2 regions of the Solibacillus sp. FSL H8-0538 genome follow, and region 2 is predicted to be linked to the other one. Evidence: riboswitches for the same ligand, from Rfam matches in the RefSeq annotation. Region 2 holds a riboswitch; the other holds the start of a gene.
What was found. Region 2 has a riboswitch for preQ1 ahead of queF (preQ(1) synthase). Riboswitches for the same ligand answer to the same signal wherever they lie in the genome.
Positions count from the first base shown of each region.

Region 1 (9,364 bases), 3.0 Mb from region 2:
GTCGAAAATGTTTTAATCGCACATCATTTTTTAAAAGATGTTGTTGTTCACACGCCTTTACAGCACAATGATTATTTATCAGAAAAGTACGGCGCTAATATTTACTTCAAGCGCGAAGACCTACAGCATGTTCGTTCATTCAAACTACGTGGCGCTTACTATAAAATAAAGAAAATTGAAGAAGCTGCACGTTTGGCAGGTATTGTTTGCGCAAGTGCAGGTAACCATGCACAAGGTGTTGCCTATGCCTGTGCGAAACTTGAAATTCAAGCAAACATCTTTATGCCAAAAACGACACCAAAACAAAAGATTGATCAAGTTCGCATGTTCGGCCGTGAATTCGTTGAAATTACATTAGCTGGCGATACTTTTGATGATTCTGCTGAAAGCGCACTTGCATATTCCGCGGAAGCTGGGCGAATTTTTATCCACCCATTCGATGATCTTGACGTCATGGCTGGTCAAGGTACGGTAGCCGTTGAAATTATGAATGATATCGAAGAACCGATTGATTATGTGTTTGGCAGTATCGGTGGCGGAGGCTTAATGTCTGGCGTTTCTGCTTATGTAAAAAACCTTTCACCATCAAGTAAAGTTATTGGTGTTGAACCGGCTGGCGCAAGTAGCATGAAGGCCGCTTTTGGAAATGGGGGTCCACTTGCACTTAACTGGATCGATAAATTCGTCGACGGCGCTGCAGTAAAATGCGTCGGCAATGATACGTATGCCCTTTGCAAACAGTATTTAGACGATATCGTAGCTGTTCCAGAAGGCAAAGTGTGTACAACAATTTTAGACTTATACAATAAGCATGCTATTATCGCAGAACCTGCAGGCGCCCTATCTGTTGCAGCACTTGATTTTTATGCAGAAGAAATTCGCGGTAAGTCTGTTGTCGTCATTATTTCTGGTGGTAACAATGACATCGGCCGCATGCAGGAAATTAAAGAGAAATCGTTAATTTATGAAGGCTTACTATACTATTTCATCGTTAGCTTCCCGCAGCGTTCAGGCGCACTTCGCCAGTTCCTAACAGGTGTTTTAGGACCGAATGATGATATTACAACGTTTGAATATACAAAGAAAAACAACAAAGAAAGCGGTCCAGCCCTTGTTGGCATCGAGCTTGGTCACCGCGACGATTATGCCGGCCTACTTGAGCGTATGCATGCAAACGGATTTGAATACAAAGAAGTGAACAACGACAGCACATTGTTTGCGTTGCTGGTTTAATTTTTGGGGTCCGCTCGGCTTAGTGCCGAGCGTTTTTTTTGGGGTTTACTGGCGACTTCGGGTGAAATACTGGCGACAACCTGGAAATACTGGCGACTTCTGAACAAATACTGGCGACAACCTGGAAACACTGGCGACCTCGGGTGAAATACTCGCGACAACCTGGTAACAATGGCGACTTCGGGTGAAATACTCGCGACAAACTGGAAATACTGGCGACTTCGGAACAAATACTGGCGACAAGCTGGAAATACTGGCGACTTCGGAACAAATACTGGCGACAAACTGGAAATACTGGCGACTTCGGGACAAATACTGGCGACAAACTGGAAATACTCACGACTTCGGGACAAATACTGGCAACAACCTGGAAACACTCGCTACTTTGGAACAAATACTGGCGACAAACTGGAAACACTGGCGACTTCGGGACAAATACTGGCGACAACCTGGAAATACTGGCGACTTCGGGACAAATACTGGCGACAAACTGGAAATACTCACGACTTCGGGACAAATACTGGCAACAATCTGGAAACACTCGCTACTTTGGAACAAATACTGGCGACAAACTGGTAACACTGGCGACTTCGGAACAAATACTGGCGACAAACTGAAAATACTGGCGACTTCGGGACAAATACTGGCAACTTCACAAATTAAGAGCCCTAATCCTATATTTCCGATCCTTATAAGAACCCTCGTACTCTAAATTCAGAGACTTTAACAATCGTTTTGTCGCATCTATTGAATCAATTCCAAAAAACATCCGAAACTCTCTATTCGAAATCCACTCACTTACTAATAATCGATAATCCTCCAGTGCTTCAAGTAACCCTTCGTTGCTTCGCGTCCGACATGTAGGACATTCAAATTTTCCGTAGTTGAACAACATTACTACTTGATAATCACATTTTTTGCAAAGAACGCCTCTCCGTATACGTGACGAATCAACCACTAACTTCCTTTGCGGCTCCGTTTTGATTTTCAATAGTTTTTGACTAAGTTGTTGCAATTCCTGACTTGATACATGCGCTTCATACTTACTAAAGAGCTTGTATAAATGCGACTCTAATCCACTGCCATGAAAAATAGCTTCATTTTTAGGAACACGCCCAATAATTGTTTTCGAATGAGAAAATACAACGGCATATTCCACTGGTAAACTACCGCCTATAAAATCTTGCAACCACCTTCTATGTCGTCTTACTTGATCAATCGGATTACGAAATCCCTGTACAATTCCATCATCTCTCGTTCGAATGAATTGATGCTTCTCCTCCTCGAAATCTATCCGCCCTGCTATATTTTTGATTTCTAGCAATAATAAGAAGTTCTTACAAAGAAATAAAGTATCGATTTGATGCGAGATATTTTCATTGATTTGAACATAGTAGTCATGAATTAAATAATATTCCCCTTTTAAATTCATGTCTTCCCAACGCTGATCGATATATAGTTCGCCGGCTAATCCTGTTTGCATACGCCGCAATTCTGCTTGGTAATCTGCTACACCTCTGCGAATAGCTGCTTGTAACGTCAAATCCTTCTCTGATACTCCCCTTTTAAGTGCAATCACTAAAGTACTCACCTCTTTCCGAGATTGTACGTTGTTTGATTGTTTTTTTGCAAATTACGAAAAGTAAAACTTGACTGATTTTCAGCTAGCAAAAACCCCTTTTCATCATATCCATTTTACAAAAAGATCTTCAAAATACTCTGTAACATCGCTTTCATACAAAAAAACTGTAGGCTCGCCCGACGTTCATCGAGTTTGCCTACAGTTCATGTATGTGTTACCCCAACAGTGCTCTGTCAGAGTTCATTTTTTCGCCGCGGATGCGTTCGAATTCAGCCATTAAATCCGGGATTGTGAGGCCTGGTTTCTGTTCTGCGCCGATTTCTAAAATGATTTGTCCTTTATCCATCATAATTAAACGATTACCAAGGTCAAGTGCTTGTTGCATATTATGTGTAACCATTAGTGTCGTTAGTTGGTCCGCTTCAACAAGCTGTTTCGTTAAGCGGGTAATTAGCTCTGCACGTGAAGGGTCAAGTGCAGCGGTATGCTCATCCAGTAGTAAAATAGACGGCTTCGTAAACGTGGCCATCAACAAAGATAACGCCTGGCGCTCACCACCTGAAAGAAGTCCCACCTTCGCACTTAAACGATTTTCAAGGTTTAAATGAAGCTTCGCTAAAGACTCCTTAAAAAACTCACGACGCTTACGATCTACCCCGCTTCGCATTCCACGCTTGCCGTTTCGTGAATAAGCAATAGCTAAGTTTTCCTCGATTGTCATAGAAGGTGCTGTACCTGCCATTGGATCTTGAAAGACACGTCCGATAAACTGCGAACGCTTATGCTCCGGTAGTCTTGTTACATCCGTCCCATCAATTGTTACCGTACCAAAATCAGGTGATAGTGCACCGGAAATCATATTCATCATCGTCGATTTCCCTGCACCATTACTTCCGATAATTGTCACAAAATCGCCAGGAGCGAGATGCAAATTAATATTATCTAAAGCTATCTTCTCATCCGGTGTGCCTTCGTTGAAAATTTTATTAATGCCATCCAGTTTAAGCAAGGTGATTCCCTCCTTGCTCGATTGCAACAGCGCCCGCTTTTTGAGCAGACAACCGATCTTCTAAACGTTTCGCCTTACGTTTTTTCTCTTTGCGTTTATCCAACACTTGTGGAATAACAAGCGCTAAAATTACGATAATCGCAGTAATTAACTTCATGTCCCCTGTATCTAGCCAGCCGACACGTAGCGCAATTGCATAAATTAACCGATAAATAACCGCTCCAGCTACAACAGCAAATGTTGTGCGAACAATCGATTTTGTTCCGAAAATTGCTTCCCCGATAATAACAGAAGCAAGACCAATCACGATCATCCCGATTCCTAAACCAATGTCGGCAAATTTTGTGTATTGTGCAATTAATGCACCTGATAATGCTACAAGTGCATTTGATATACCAAGACCAAAAATAATTAACGTATCTGTATTCGCAGAAAAACTACGAATCATCCGTTTATTGTCTCCTGTTGCACGAATGGCTAGGCCGACTTCCGTTTTTAAGAACCAGTCTGCGATGAATTTAATGCAGATTGTTAACATTAACACGACGACAAGTGTACCCCATGTTGAAGGCACTGACTCTAGCCCCATTCCACGTAATGCATCTGAAATTGCCGCATCAATTCCAAGGTTACTCCAGAACCCTTGGAACAATGAAAACACTGTATCTGTATTCAAAAGAGGAATATTAGGACGCGTTACGCCGGTATCAGAAGATAGTCCCATAATCCGTAGATTGATTGAATACAATGCAATCATCATTAAAATCCCTGATAAAAGCGGATTAATTTTGCCCTTTGTGTGTAAAATCCCTGTCATACATCCTGCAATAAATCCCGCAACAATTGCTGTTAATGTAGCAAGTATCGGGTGGTAGCCAAGCACAATCATCATCGCTGCTGTGCCGGCACCCGTTACGAAACTGCCATCAACCGTTAAATCCGGAAAATCTAACACTCGGAATGTTAAATACACTCCGAGTGCCATAATTGCATAGATGATTCCTTGCTCAACCGAACCAAACAAAGCTGTAAACACGTTGAATCATCTCCTAACATTTAATTCTTATTGTCTAGGCATTTGTACCACACCCTCGATGTCGCATGGATACGACGCTCTCACTACTCGGGTATGAAGGGCACAAATCCCCTTTGTTATTTATTGTACTTCAGCGTTCCACTCTGGTTTAATTTCAAGACCAAGTAGTTCAGCTGTTGCTTTGTTAATTACTAGTTTAAGGTTTGCTGGGTATGCTGATGGAATGTCAGCAGGTGCAACACCTTCAAGTAAAATTTTTGCTGCCATTTGTCCTGCTTCATAACCGATATCATAATACTCGAAGCCGTATGCCGCTAAGCCGCCACGTGCTACAGAGTCTAATTCCCCAACGATTAATGGAAGTTTATTTGCATTTGCTACGTCAATTACTGATTCAAGTGCTGATACAACTGTATTGTCTGTAATGATATAGAAAGCGTCCACTTTACCAAGTAAAGATTCAGAAGCTTGCTTTACTTCAGCTGAAGTAGATACAGCTGCTTCAACAATTGTTAAGCCTTGTGCTGTTGCCGCTTCTTTTACTTGTGCGATTTGAGCTACTGAGTTTTGCTCACCAGCGTTGTAAACCATTCCGATATTTTTTGCACCTAAATCTTTTAAATATGCAATTGTATTAGTAATTGTATCTGGATGTAAATCGATTGTACCTGTTACGTTAGCGCCAGGTGCTTCCATTGAAGCGATTAATTCAGCACCAACAGCATCTGTTACTGATGTGAAGATCACTGGAATATCAGATGTTGCACCTTTTGCTGCTTGTGCAGATGGTGTTGAGTTGGCGAAAATTAAGTCTACGTTTTCGCTTACTAATTGCTGTGCGATTGTCATGTTTGCACTGTTATCACCATTAGCTGTTTTATCAATGTACTCTGCTTTAATACCAGCGTCAGCAATTGCCGCTTTAAAACCTTCAGTTGCTGCATCTAAAGAAGGGTGTTCCACGATTTGTGTTGTACCGATTTTAAATGTTTTTGCTTCTTCTGTTGCCGGCTCTGAAGATGAACCAGTACTTGCTGTGTCGTTCGTAGATTCTGTATCACTGCCACAAGCAGCTAGTAAAAACAGAAGACCGAACAATAAAAATGAAAATTTTGTCATACTACGTTTCATAAATGAAATCCCCCTATTATTCTCTATCTCACTTTGCTTCACTAGGTTACATCCAAATAAAGCGTGATTTTATCGCTATCTTACATCTACGTTTTCAGATAGTCAACAATATTATGAATGTTCTAATTATATAGTAGCACATATTTTTCGACACAACTATTAATTTGGCGCTTTAAATCGCTAAATTCCTCAATTAATTAAACTATACTTACTAAACTAACTTTGTGTCAATTTTCTAACAACAACAATTAACCGCATTATTTGACGAATAGATTGTACTATATTAATATAGGTATTTGTGTTTAACACACCGTGGTTCGTAACCATCCCACGTAAAAAAAACTAGGAGGAATAGAAGAATGAAGGTAAAATTTTTAGCAACGAGTGGTATTATTGCGGCACTTTATATTGCTGTTACAATGCTTGTTGCCCCATTTGGTTTCACGGAAGTACAATTTCGTGTTTCTGAAATGTTTAACCACTTAGTGGCGTTCAATCCGCGCTTTGCAATTGGGATTATTATAGGCGTATTCATTTCAAATCTGTCCTCACCGCTTGGCATGTATGATCTTGTTTTCGGTGTTGGACATTCAATCATTACACTGGCGATTTTTATTGTCGTATGTAAGTTTGTAAAAAATATCTTAGCAAGATTACTCATTAATACATTATTGTTTACATGTACGATGTTTATTATTGCGTTCGAGCTAAACTTAGCACTAGAGTTACCGTTCTTTTGGACATGGGTAACCGTTGCTGCTGGTGAATTTATTGTACTTGCTGTCGGTGTACCGATTATGTACACGTTAAACAAACGTCTCAACTTCAAAAATTTAATCTAAAATTTTTCAACTGGTCTGCTGTAGCGGATCGGTTTTTTTCGTCTTAAAACAGAAAATATTTTCAGAATATATTGACTTATTCGCTTAACTAGTCGTACAATTTGAATATTAATATTGTTCGGATACGGTAGCAGGTCACGGGAGCGTGACCACCGTCTAGACAGAGCTGAGAATAGTATAGCTGAGTAAATTGATGAATAAGAAGAGTAGCAAATGATAACCTGCTTAGAGAGCGCGTGGTTGGTGCAAACGCGTCTGTGTAATCTTTGTGAATGGGCCTTATGAAAGCCGCTAGCGCTAGTTAGTGGACGGTTTCCTGCCGTTACAAGGACATGAAGTGGAAGCTTAGGCTTCAATTGAGGTGGCAACGCGGTCATATATCGTCCTCTACAAAAAGAGTAGTCTCTTTTTGTAGAGGGCTTTTTTGCGTTTTTACACTCGCATTGGCCGCAAAAAGCGTGGCATCCTGCGTTTACACTTCCGGTCTTATTGGTTCACCCGCGAAAAAGCTAGCGGATTCTACCAAATAACAACAATATAATTTAACAGCGACAAAAAATGAAGGAGTGATTTTATGTCAATCAAACAAAAATTCCGCACGACAATGAAAAAAGTAAATGGCGATCTGTTAACACCGATATTAATTTTTAGCCGCTTGCAAGGGCAGCGGAAATTTTTACTTGAAAGCTCAACAAAAAGCGAAGGCGCTGGCCGCTACTCATTTATCGGTGCAAACCCGCGCAAAACATATAGCGGTTCTGGTACGACATTGACGGAACTATCTCACCTTACGAATAAAACATATAGCTATGAAGGTGATTTAATCCATTCGTTGAAGCAAGTGATGCCACGCATTTCCAATCATACGGAATACCCATTTACGGGAGGCGCAATTGGCTATATTAGCTACGGTGCTACTAGTTTAGATAGCCAACAGAGCGATACAGAAATCGGCATTCCGACTGTCAACTTCCATATTTATGATACGCTCATTATTTTTGATCATTTAACAGATGAATTAGTCGTGTTCCATACAAATATTGAAGCCGAGCAAAAGGAACCGAATATTGATGCCATTATTGAGCAGTTGCTTTATGCAACACCAGCTAAGTCAACGGACTATTCGCTAAGCCCGTTCCGCTATCAAACAACAGAGCTTGAATTTGAGCAGCAAATCGAAACACTGCAACGAGCAATTGCTAAAAATGATAGCACTCAAGTCGTATTATCTCGCCGCTTAGAAACTGAATTTGACGGCGACGCTTTTGCACTTTACCGCAAGCTACGCATTCACAATCAAGCGTCGTATATGTATTACATCGAGTTTGACGATCACACAATTGTCGGCTCCTCGCCAGAAAGCTTAGTGCGTGTTCATAATGGTGTGGTTACAACGAAGCCTATTGCTGGCATTCGTCCACGTGGCTTCACGACAACAGCGGATCTAGCCATTGAACAAGAATTACGTTCAAATGCACAGGAAATTGCCGAGCATAACGCACTCGTTGACATAGCCAAGGAAGATTTAGAAAAAATTTGTGTAGCAGGTTCTGTTAAGGTGACAAATTATACAGCAACCATTCGTACCGAAAATTTGATGCAACTTACATCTGCAGTGGAAGGCAAGTTGTCCCCTACCCTACACGCAATCGACGCATTGGCACATTGTATTCCAGCTGGAAGTGTAACAGGTAGTCCAAAGCTTCAAGCAATGCAGCTCATTGATGAAGTTGAACCAGTTCACCGAAGTTTTTACGGCGGCGCACTTGGCTATATCGGGTTTAACGGACAAATTGATTTTGCACTAACTGCCCGCACGATGCTTATTAAAAATAACAAAGCGTATTTACAAGTAGGCACTTCGATTTCGGCAAAAACAACTACAAAGGATGCAGCGGAGCAAATTGCGATGAAAGCACAGTCTTTATGCGCGCTAGCACAAGGGTGACTCATATGATATTGCAACCATTTATTGAGCGCGTCGTACAAAAAGGAAATTTAGTATTTGAGGAAATGGTCGAAGCGGCTCAGCTTGTATTTAATGAAGAAACACCAAAAGAGGAGATTACTTCTTTTTTAATTGCGATGAGTGAAAAAGGTGAAACGGCTCATGAAGTGGCAGGTCTTGCTTCTGTTATGCGCTCTCATGCGGTTCAAGTAGACGTTCCTGAAGGCATTTATATCGATAATTGCGGAACTGGTGGTGACGGCTTGCATAGCTTCAATATTAGTACGACTTCCGCCTTTGTTCTTGCGGGTGGCGGACTGCTTGTTGCAAAGCATGGCAACCGAAAAGTTTCAAGCTCTTCTGGTAGCTCTGACGTATTAGAAGCGCTTGGTATTGAGCTTGTCCCAACAATGGAACAAACAGTTGATTTGCTACAAAAACACGGAATTGCCTTTTTACATGCACCAAATATGCATCCGAAATTAAAGCGCATCGGTGAGGTACGCCAGGCGATTGGTAAGCCAACAATTTTCAATTTAGCTGGCCCGTTAACAAATCCGGTTCCATTAAAAACACAATTTGT
Region 1 is NZ_JBBOPI010000001.1:511,522-520,885, reverse strand. It holds gene ilvA (threonine ammonia-lyase IlvA) at 1-1,233, shown strand, start outside; gene MHH87_RS02430 (nuclease-related domain-containing protein) at 1,886-2,812, opposite strand; gene MHH87_RS02425 (ABC transporter ATP-binding protein) at 3,030-3,824, opposite strand; gene MHH87_RS02420 (ABC transporter permease) at 3,817-4,860, opposite strand; gene MHH87_RS02415 (ABC transporter substrate-binding protein) at 4,981-5,991, opposite strand; PreQ1 riboswitch class I at 6,298-6,343, shown strand; gene MHH87_RS02410 (QueT transporter family protein) at 6,351-6,833, shown strand; T-box leader at 7,018-7,224, shown strand; gene MHH87_RS02405 (chorismate-binding protein) at 7,408-8,781, shown strand; gene trpD (anthranilate phosphoribosyltransferase) at 8,787-9,364, shown strand, end outside.
Region 1: another riboswitch for preQ1. It lies ahead of MHH87_RS02410 (QueT transporter family protein); the one in region 2 lies ahead of queF (preQ(1) synthase).

Region 2 (9,364 bases):
AATAATTCCTGGTAATAAGATGTTGGCATGACTTGAGCTACACTTTTAAATACGTTTGGCAAAGCCTCGACATGTTCTTCATGCCCTTCTTTAACAATTTCATTAACCGCTTCAAAATCATCTATAGTTGCAATTCCAATTGAAATGGCCAAATTTATTCCCCCTATTTTCTGCCCTTACTGTAAGTATTCGAACTCCGGAACACGATTCCCTTTAGCAGCCCTAAAATACATGCAACATACCCCAAAAATTAGGGTGAGCTGATGTCCTTATTTATGTGGGTGGGAAAATGATACTTTTTTGCACTAAAAAAGTATAGACCAAAATCGTCTATACTTTTAAGCCACCTAATCCATAAGTCAAATTACGTTCAGCGTTCTTCTTTAGATATGAACGTTTTACAGCAAGTATCTGAAGACTTACTCGCTTCTTCAGGCATAGTCCGTAAATCAAAATCGGAAGCAAACTCTGTATTCTTTTTGTTTTTTGATTGGTAATCCATATTGATCTCAATTTTTTCAGCCCCACAAACATTTCCTTCTACATGGAAAACACAATTCGATACAGTACAGTTCACCTCTACATTAGGCATAGCGCTCCTCCTCATGGATTTGATATGTCTTGAAAAATACAGAAAAGGTTTCATTCCCTCATCCATACTCCTCATAGTGTATTTTGTCCATTTCAAGGTTTTTTATTAACTAATATGATAAACGTTCTTTTTCAAACGAAGAACATTAAATTTTTCTATTACCGTTAACGTCACTTCCTGATGATACGGATCACCGTGATGTAAATAAATGAGGTTGTTGTTCATTTTGCAATACATTTACGACAATTATACGCTATTGCAATTAAATGCCTAGTTATTTAGTTTCAAAAGAGCTGTTTCATCAACTAAGGTAGATGTGTTAAATAAAAATAGCACGTCATTAATTCCATTCTTGGACATATAATCAGCAATACTGCCGTTATAATACCGCATGTCAATCACATGAATTTCTGGTACATGTCTTGTGAGAAATGGGATTACGTTATGCGCATACGAGTCTTTAATGACTAGCAGCTTATCCTGTTCAATCTGTTGTGAATTGAGCTTGGTTGTAATCGTCATCAGCGCATGGACACCACCTAGGAAATAGGAATACTGATCCTTCTTAGCAAGAAAACTTGAATCATACATACTCGTCATCGTTTGATTCGTATCCGCGATATACATCTCTGTAGGAATGAGCTTACGAGGACTATAGACTTGGATGGTATCCGGTGCTAATCCACTAAACTGACTCCTTGTATGGTAGCTCCCTAGAAACGAATTGCTCACGGTTTGAATCAAAAAGTCACTTTGGGAAAGAGGATGCCACCCTTTCTTCTCCGCATAGGCAGCATACGCCAAATAAGCTCCGTACGTCGTCCAATGATGATCCGTACGATAATAAATTGATTCAAAAGCATGGGGACTAAGGAAATCAAAGCCGTCAATAAAAGTTAATTCTTTCGCAAGTTGCTCACCAATATAGTCATTCACCTTCTTTTGTGAATAAGACGGTGCTAACCATGGTAAACGTTCGGGATAAAGACCCACCGATGTAGGCGCTAGCATAAACATCATGTTCACTTCCGGATGGTTGTTAGCAAATTCGTTTACCGAATCTGTATATTGCTCAACCTTTTTGTAATCCGGTTTGATAAAATTTTCAAATAAATAGCCATCTTGCCCTTTATAAATCCCATTATTCTCTTGCTGCAGACGAGATTGTTCAGCAGCTGATTTTATCCAAAGCCACTTATCTCGGAAAGGAAAATGGTCCGTTACGAAACTCTCCGCCTCTTCTGCATATTTATTGGACAATACGTTATCCCAAGTTAGATGGGGGACACCTTGTAAATATCTGTTTTCCAGATTGGAGAAACGTTGATGAGGCAAAATGAAAAATAACAGAGAGATTAGAAACAATGTTCCAACAAACCCAATAACCAAAAATCGCTCTGCTTTCTGCTTCATGATTTTCTACCTCCCTAGAAACGAAAATATAAGAATGGGTTAAAGGTAGCGTCTACCAAATAGGCGATGGAAAGAAAGAAGAGAAATCCATACCAAACAACATGCAAAAGCGACATTTCATTCTCTCTTGCCCATTGCTTCTGAGATAAAGAGGCGATAACCAATACTAGGAATAAAACTGCGTTCGTATAAAACAAGTAAAGCGTGTCATTATTCCAAAGCGCTTGGTGATTGAATCCCGCCATGGCACGCAAATAATCAACAATTAAGTGTGGCTGGTCAAAGGCAAATAGCACCCACCCAATCAGAATGAGGATGATGGCATAAAGATGTCTGATCCAACGTGGTGCACGAAGAAGTAATGATAACCCCCACCACTTTTCGAAAATGAGAATGACGCCAAAATACAATCCCCATAAAATAAAGTTCCAGCTTGCTCCATGCCAAAATCCTGTAAGCATCCAGACAATTAGGATATTACGTGTTTGAATGGCTAACCCTCGCCGATTGCCGCCAAGTGGAATGTAGACGTATTCTCGAAACCAACTACTGAGCGATATATGCCATCTCCTCCAGAAGTCGGTAATGCTCTGCGCAATATATGGCTTGTTGAAATTCTCGTTAAATCGAAAACCAAACATGAGGCCAAGACCAATCGCCATGTCTGAATATCCGCTAAAATCAAAATAGATTTGGAATGCAAATGCGATGATACCTAGCCATGCCGTTAATGCAGGCATAGCATCTGCATTTGATTGCGAGATGGCGTGCCAAAGCAGCCCGATATTATTGGCTAGTAATACCTTCTTCGCCAGTCCGATAATAAACCGTCGAATGCCCTCTGCAAACATCTCAATATTTTCCGATCGCTTGTGGAGCTGTTCCGCAATCGTGCTATATTTCACGATTGGACCTGCAACAAGTTGAGGGAACAAGGCGACGAACGTTCCGAAGTCAATCCAATTCCGTTGTGCTTTAGCGGTCCCTCTATACACATCTATGATATAAGACATGGATTGGAACGTGTAAAATGATATCCCAATAGGTAAAGGAAGCTCGGTCAAAGGGATATTTGTACCGAGCAACGCATTTACATTTTGAATAAGAAAATCAGCATATTTAAAATAAGATAACAGTGTCAGGTTAACAATAATAGATAAGGCGACAATCCACTTTCGTTTCATGGAACTCAAATTAGGTCTATCCAGTAGCAACCCGAAGCTGTAATCCGTAAAAGTCGATACCAACATAATAATAATGTAAACCGGTTCACCCCAGGCATAAAAGATAAGACTGGTTAAAAATAAGATTAGATTTCTAATCATCTTTGGTGAACAATAGTAAAGTGCTAATACAGCTGGCAAAAACAAAAATAGAAATAGCAGACTGCTAAATACCATTGCCGTTTATTTTTGGTCAAAGAGACTATTATAAACTTTTACAAGTGCGTCTGCTTCTTCCGAGATAACTAATAACACATAGTTGCCTTTCGTAATTAGCTTATAGTTTTTTGCATTTTCGTATTGGTCTGGAAGATATGTTTCAAATTGCTTTTTCACATTTTCCGCTCTTTGCTTTACCGCTGATTCCACGTCAGGGATATCTTCAGCATTTTTCACTTTCAAAATTGCAATTTCATTTGTCTTTACGTTCATCATCGGTATTCTAATCGAATATTCATCAAGCATTTCCGGGTCTATATTGTAAAATTCCTTCACTTGATCTGGTTGCAATTCCATTAGCATAGGTTGTTCGACTTCCTTCACCATTTGATCTGCCATTTCTTTTGCAGGTAACTTCGCCTCGATTGTAGATGACTTATCATTAGAACAGCCTGTAATCACCAATCCTAATGCCATTGTTAACATAAGATAGATTATTGTCTTTTTCATTGTTATGTACTCCCCTTTTCTACAAGTTAGACTTCAAAGTATTTAGACGTACGAATTTCATAAATGTTACATAAATTATTATTTCACAAAAACAAAAGTTTATTCATACACGAATTTTCTACCTTCTACCACTTTGCTATATTTACTAAATCCCTCTATTAACGCCTATGTTCAAGCATTAATTTTAGCGATGTATTCTCCGTAGTCTTTTGATTTAGTACATACGAGAAGCACACCGATTATTCCTAACAAAGGGTAATATATCAAAAAAGACCTATTCACCAATGTGAATAGGTCTAATTAAAAGATTTATTCTGATATAGGACGTTTTTCTTTCATTACATGTACTTGATTCAAAATCAGTGCACCGAACATTTGAATAGTCGTCTTCACAATAATTTGCCCCAAAACGGCAGCCGGTACAGCTTCCCAAGGCAGTATGTTGGCGCCAAGTGGACTCAAGCCAATTACTACGAAAATAACCGAATCCAAAAATCCTCCAACAATTCCGCTGTAGAACACACGCCAAGCCATTGGAAGTTTTAATCGAGTATAAATCTCTGTATCAGCTGTTTCAGCGACAACAAATGAAATTGCCGATGCAACAACAATCAATAGTGTATCTCCGAGTAGGAAGGAAACCACAGCGGATAAGATTAACGCTATTAAAATAAATAAATACGTCTTTGCTCTACCATATTTATTTTGCACAAGGTCCCGGAAAATGAAGGTCGCCCCAATCATAAGAGTCCCCATTGGAACGATAAACATTCCAAACTGTAATGGCGCAAATCTTGCCGTTATTACATTAGCGATGACAATAGATAATAAATAAAATAATATTCTCATGATGTTACTCCTCTAGTAAATTTAGAGACAGTTTTATAACTGCTCCCTATACGCCTCTTTTATTTCCCCACACAAGGGCATGCAGCTGCGGCAGTACTTTGACATCTCTTAATTCCTCATCCAAAATCACTTTATTAATGAGCGCTTCATATTGCTCTAATAAATGGCTGATGAGACGTGAATTATCCATCGTCGTGATATCATCATTACCGACTTGGAGATAAAAAGGAATGGTTGGATATCGAAGGTGAATTTGTTTAGCATAATCATAATCCTCTTGGTTAAAAACGACTATTTTAAGGGATATATGCTGCGCGCTGTTTCGATTTTGAAGTTTTTCTAAGATATCAGTGAGCACCGAATAGTCTGTCGTCATTCCGGAACTAGGCGGCTTTGGTGAAAGTGTCAGTTCATCAACCTCATACAGCCACTCTTGCCATCTGCTTCCCTGCGTCTCCACTCCGACCTTGATCTCATTTTCTTTTAAAATACCAATGAGCGCGTCTAAATTTCGCAGGAGCGCAGGATTGCCGCCCGAAATCGTGACAAATGAAAAACCGCTGCCACCAAGGCGTTTCAATTCAGCCCAAATCTCTTGTGCTGTCATTTGCACAATAAGATGCTTGCCACTGCCATCCCACGTAAATGAGGAATCACACCATGAACAGGCATAATCACAACCAGCAGTCCGGACAAACATTGTCTTTTGACCCACGACCATTCCCTCACCTTGAATCGTCGGCCCAAAAATCTCTATAACGGGTACCTTACTCAACTTCCATCCACTCCCGTCTCGCTTCAGCATAGCTAGTCGGAGTTTCATACAGCCTGATAAATTCGACACGCGCCCCCGTATATCGCTGTTCCTCAAGCAAGGCTTCAGCTAACTTTTCGTACATCCATACAACAATGTTCTCTGCTGTCGTATTCATCAGGGGAAGCGTTTCATTTAAATAACGATGATCCAAATAAATCTCTATTTTTTGTTTCCAAATTTCTTTTATATCGCCAAAATCAATCATCAAGCCGCGCTCATCCGTGTACCCACTTAGTCCTAATACAGCACGATACGTATGGCCGTGCAGATTTTTACATTTCCCCTCATAATTATGTAAATGATGGGCAGCATCGAAGGTAAATTCCTTGCTCACAAGCACACGCTTTGCATGATAGTTCAATTGATCCCTATGAATATCTTCATCTATTTTTTGGAGCTTATCGACAATTCTAAAATTCGTCATGCCTTAAGACTCCTTTCTAGAACTTCTATACTCTTCAAGCCCTTTGTTTCGCAGTTTACACGCCGGGCATTCACCACAACCATCTGCAATTACACCGTTATAACAAGTTAACGTTCTTTCCCGAACAAACTCAAGCGCCCCAAGCTGATCCGCTAGCTCCCATGTCTGTGCCTTGTTCAGCCACATGAGTGGAGTATCAATCACAAAGGTATCGTCCATCGATAAATTTAACGTGACGTTCAAGGATTTAATAAAAATATCTCGGCAATCTGGATATCCGCTAAAATCCGTTTCACAAACTCCGGTCACGATATGCTTAGCTCCTACTTGGCTCGCTAAAACACCTGCAAAGGAAAGAAAGAGCAGATTCCTCCCAGGCACAAAAGTTGATGGAAGCTCGCCATCTTTTCCGTCTTCAACCTTTATGTCATCTCGTGTTAATGCATTCGGAGCGAGCTGGTTTAGGAGTGACATATCAAGAATATGATGTTTGACACCTAGCTCGGCTGCTATACTCTTCGCACATTCAATTTCAAGAACATGCCTTTGCCCATAATCAAATGTCACTGCCTCAACTTCTCTAAAACGTTCCTTTGCCCAAAACAGACAAGTCGTACTGTCCTGACCTCCACTAAACACAACGATTGCTTTTTCCTGCTTCATCTGTGAAAACTCCCTTATAACGAAAAAACAGCATTCTAAGAAAAATGCTGTTCTTCTTAGTTTTTTAAAGAGGGTAGCTAAAAACCTCTTTCTAGATTGACCTCTTTAATTTATCGATTATCTATCTTTTCTGGATTCAGATCGTGGTTCATTAAACGGTAATTCGCTATTTCTTCGTATTTCGTTCCCGGCTTCCCGTAATTGCACCAAGGATCAATCGAAATACCCCCGCGTGGAGTAAATTTCCCCCAAACCTCAATATATCTTGGATCAAGTAAGTTAATTAAATCGTTCATAATAATATTCACGCAATCTTCATGGAAATCCCCATGATTTCTAAAACTGAATAAATATAATTTCAGTGATTTACTCTCAACAATTTTTTGATTTGGAATATATGAAATGTACATCGTTGCAAAATCGGGTTGATTTGTAAGTGGGCATAAACTCGTGAACTCTGGACAATTAAACTTGACAAAATAATCCCGATTCGAATGTAGATTATCCACTGACTCCAATACCTCGGGTGCATAATCATATGAATATTTAGTACCTTGATTACCTAATAGTGTTAAATCTTTTAAACCTTCTTCATGGCTACGGCCAGACATAAAAAAACCTCCTTGTAAAATGTTTCCCAACACTTTTCAAGAGAGGCTTCACCAATCATTCTATAAAAAATATACAAAAACAGAAAAAGCCACGTCCGATATGGACATGGCGAATAGTCATGTTTCCATAGTTTTTTATAGAGGGTATCAGCTATGAACCTCTCCCGTTCTAGTCCGGGCATTCTTTTCTTCCATATAATATAGAATATGAAGGAAAACGTCAAATGAATCTTTTTAAATACAACCTTCCGACAAATGCTTCTCTAGAAAAAACCGCTGTTATACCGACATTTAGATACATTATAAAAAAATATATACTCGATTAATCCAAATTGATGTTTTATATTAAAATTAACTAGCAATAGATTTAAAATGGGTATTTTTTGAGAGGTGGATTGTATGAAACGTCAACTAACAGATAAATTTTGGCGTGAAGAAAAATACCGTGTTATGTTCCATAGCCAAAAGCATTATAACCTAATTCGGCAGGCAATGCGTGAACAGCTGGCCCATGAACAAATTGAACAATTGATCCATGCTGCGCTACAACAAACGCCAACAGAAGGCAGCATGCGCAATGCCTGCCAGCACATGTGGGGCTATTTCCGTAAAGTAGCCACACCCGAAGAAAAGCAAACATACGAACAACTGCTCAACACTTGTGATATGCCAACATTTCTTTGCTTTTTACAACAATTGGCCATTCAATATAACGTTACTTATTTACGAGAAAGTACGATTTTGCAGCCGTGAGTCTACGTCGTGAGGGATCTTCCTTTGTATACCACCTTCTGTTACTAAAATCCTCTCGAATCAATCAATCTCGCCTATAATTAGGTAGAAATCTTTCCATTCAATCAAGGAGAATCAATATGAACAAAAATAAAAACAACACAGACGTCATCTTGCTCTCTGACCCAACCGAACGCTTAATACACCCATTTAATAATAAACAACTCGTCTTTACTGGGGCCCTTTCCACTATGACACGTTCAGAAGCTGCGAAAAAAGTGCGGGCCTGTGGAGGGATTATGCAGGGGGCTGTTACAAAGGAGACCGATTTTCTTATTCTAGGAAAAAAACGTCCTAGTATAAGTACGAAACAATTAAAAGCTGAACAGTTAATTAACCTTGGCCAGGATATCCAAATGGTTGCTGAGGATGATTTTATTTGGCTCATTTCTATATAAAAGGATATTTAACATCATCTTTTAAAGTGGGGCTGCCTCTTAATTTAACAGCTTTGTGGAACCCCTCTCCTCTAAAAAGGTATGCAAAACAACTCTGTTCACATACCTTTTCTCCTATTAGTTTTTGGGAAAATCAGACTTACTTATGAGCTGGTTCTTGCTTGCTATCACAAATAGCAGCTAACCGATTTACCAAGCACGCTCTTTTAAAGCCATCCAAAAACAAAAAACTCCCTAAGTTAGAAATACCTCAAGGAGCGGGTTATTTCGATATATTATTCCTGCAGCCATTGAACAAAGTTTGATAAAAAGAACTTTTAAAGTCATATTTTATAACAAACGAAGGCACCCGTTAGTTTAATTACTGACAGGATTATTTAAAGTTTTATTATCAGGAGTTACTTGATATTGCCATACTTTTCCGTCTCCCCCTAAATAAAAGTAAGAGTACATAAAGGCTTCTTCTTCAATAAAGTTAATATATAATTGATATTCAAGATTACCAGATTTAATTTCTTCAGAAGCGATACTTTTTAAACTTTGATTATATTCAAAATCGCTATATTGCGTTGAATCGTATAGCCAAGTTTCCGCATTATCAACTTCATCGGCAAGTACCTCTGTTCCAAATCTCTCTCTTACTTCACTATAAGTTAAACCAACCTCTGCATTTTCTTCTACAAACGCTTTCGTAATATCAACTTCCTTTGTTGAGTTGTCTCCATTTTCGTTTGAACAAGCAACAAGAATAAACATAAAACTTAAGCAAACTAGTATTCTTTTCATTTAATACTCCAACCTCCAAAATTAAATATAATCCTCTTCTTCTTTCACTAACCTGCTTACGTTAATTGAACAAGAAAGATGCACAGTTTGTCCCTTATACATTTCGATATTAAACAGTTTACAATTA
Region 2 is NZ_JBBOPI010000001.1:3,551,264-3,560,627, forward strand. It holds gene MHH87_RS17005 (GNAT family N-acetyltransferase) at 1-152, opposite strand, end outside; gene MHH87_RS17010 (DUF1540 domain-containing protein) at 371-592, opposite strand; gene MHH87_RS17015 (DHHW family protein) at 863-2,005, opposite strand; gene MHH87_RS17020 (MBOAT family O-acyltransferase) at 2,020-3,405, opposite strand; gene MHH87_RS17025 (DUF4358 domain-containing protein) at 3,412-3,897, opposite strand; gene MHH87_RS17030 (VUT family protein) at 4,207-4,746, opposite strand; gene queE (7-carboxy-7-deazaguanine synthase QueE) at 4,793-5,521, opposite strand; gene queD (6-carboxytetrahydropterin synthase QueD) at 5,514-5,987, opposite strand; gene queC (7-cyano-7-deazaguanine synthase QueC) at 5,991-6,650, opposite strand; PreQ1 riboswitch class I at 6,701-6,744, opposite strand; gene queF (preQ(1) synthase) at 6,761-7,261, opposite strand; PreQ1 riboswitch class I at 7,383-7,429, opposite strand; gene MHH87_RS17055 (YbgA family protein) at 7,661-8,014, shown strand; gene MHH87_RS17060 (BRCT domain-containing protein) at 8,134-8,451, shown strand; gene MHH87_RS17065 (PhoU family transcriptional regulator) at 8,809-9,237, opposite strand.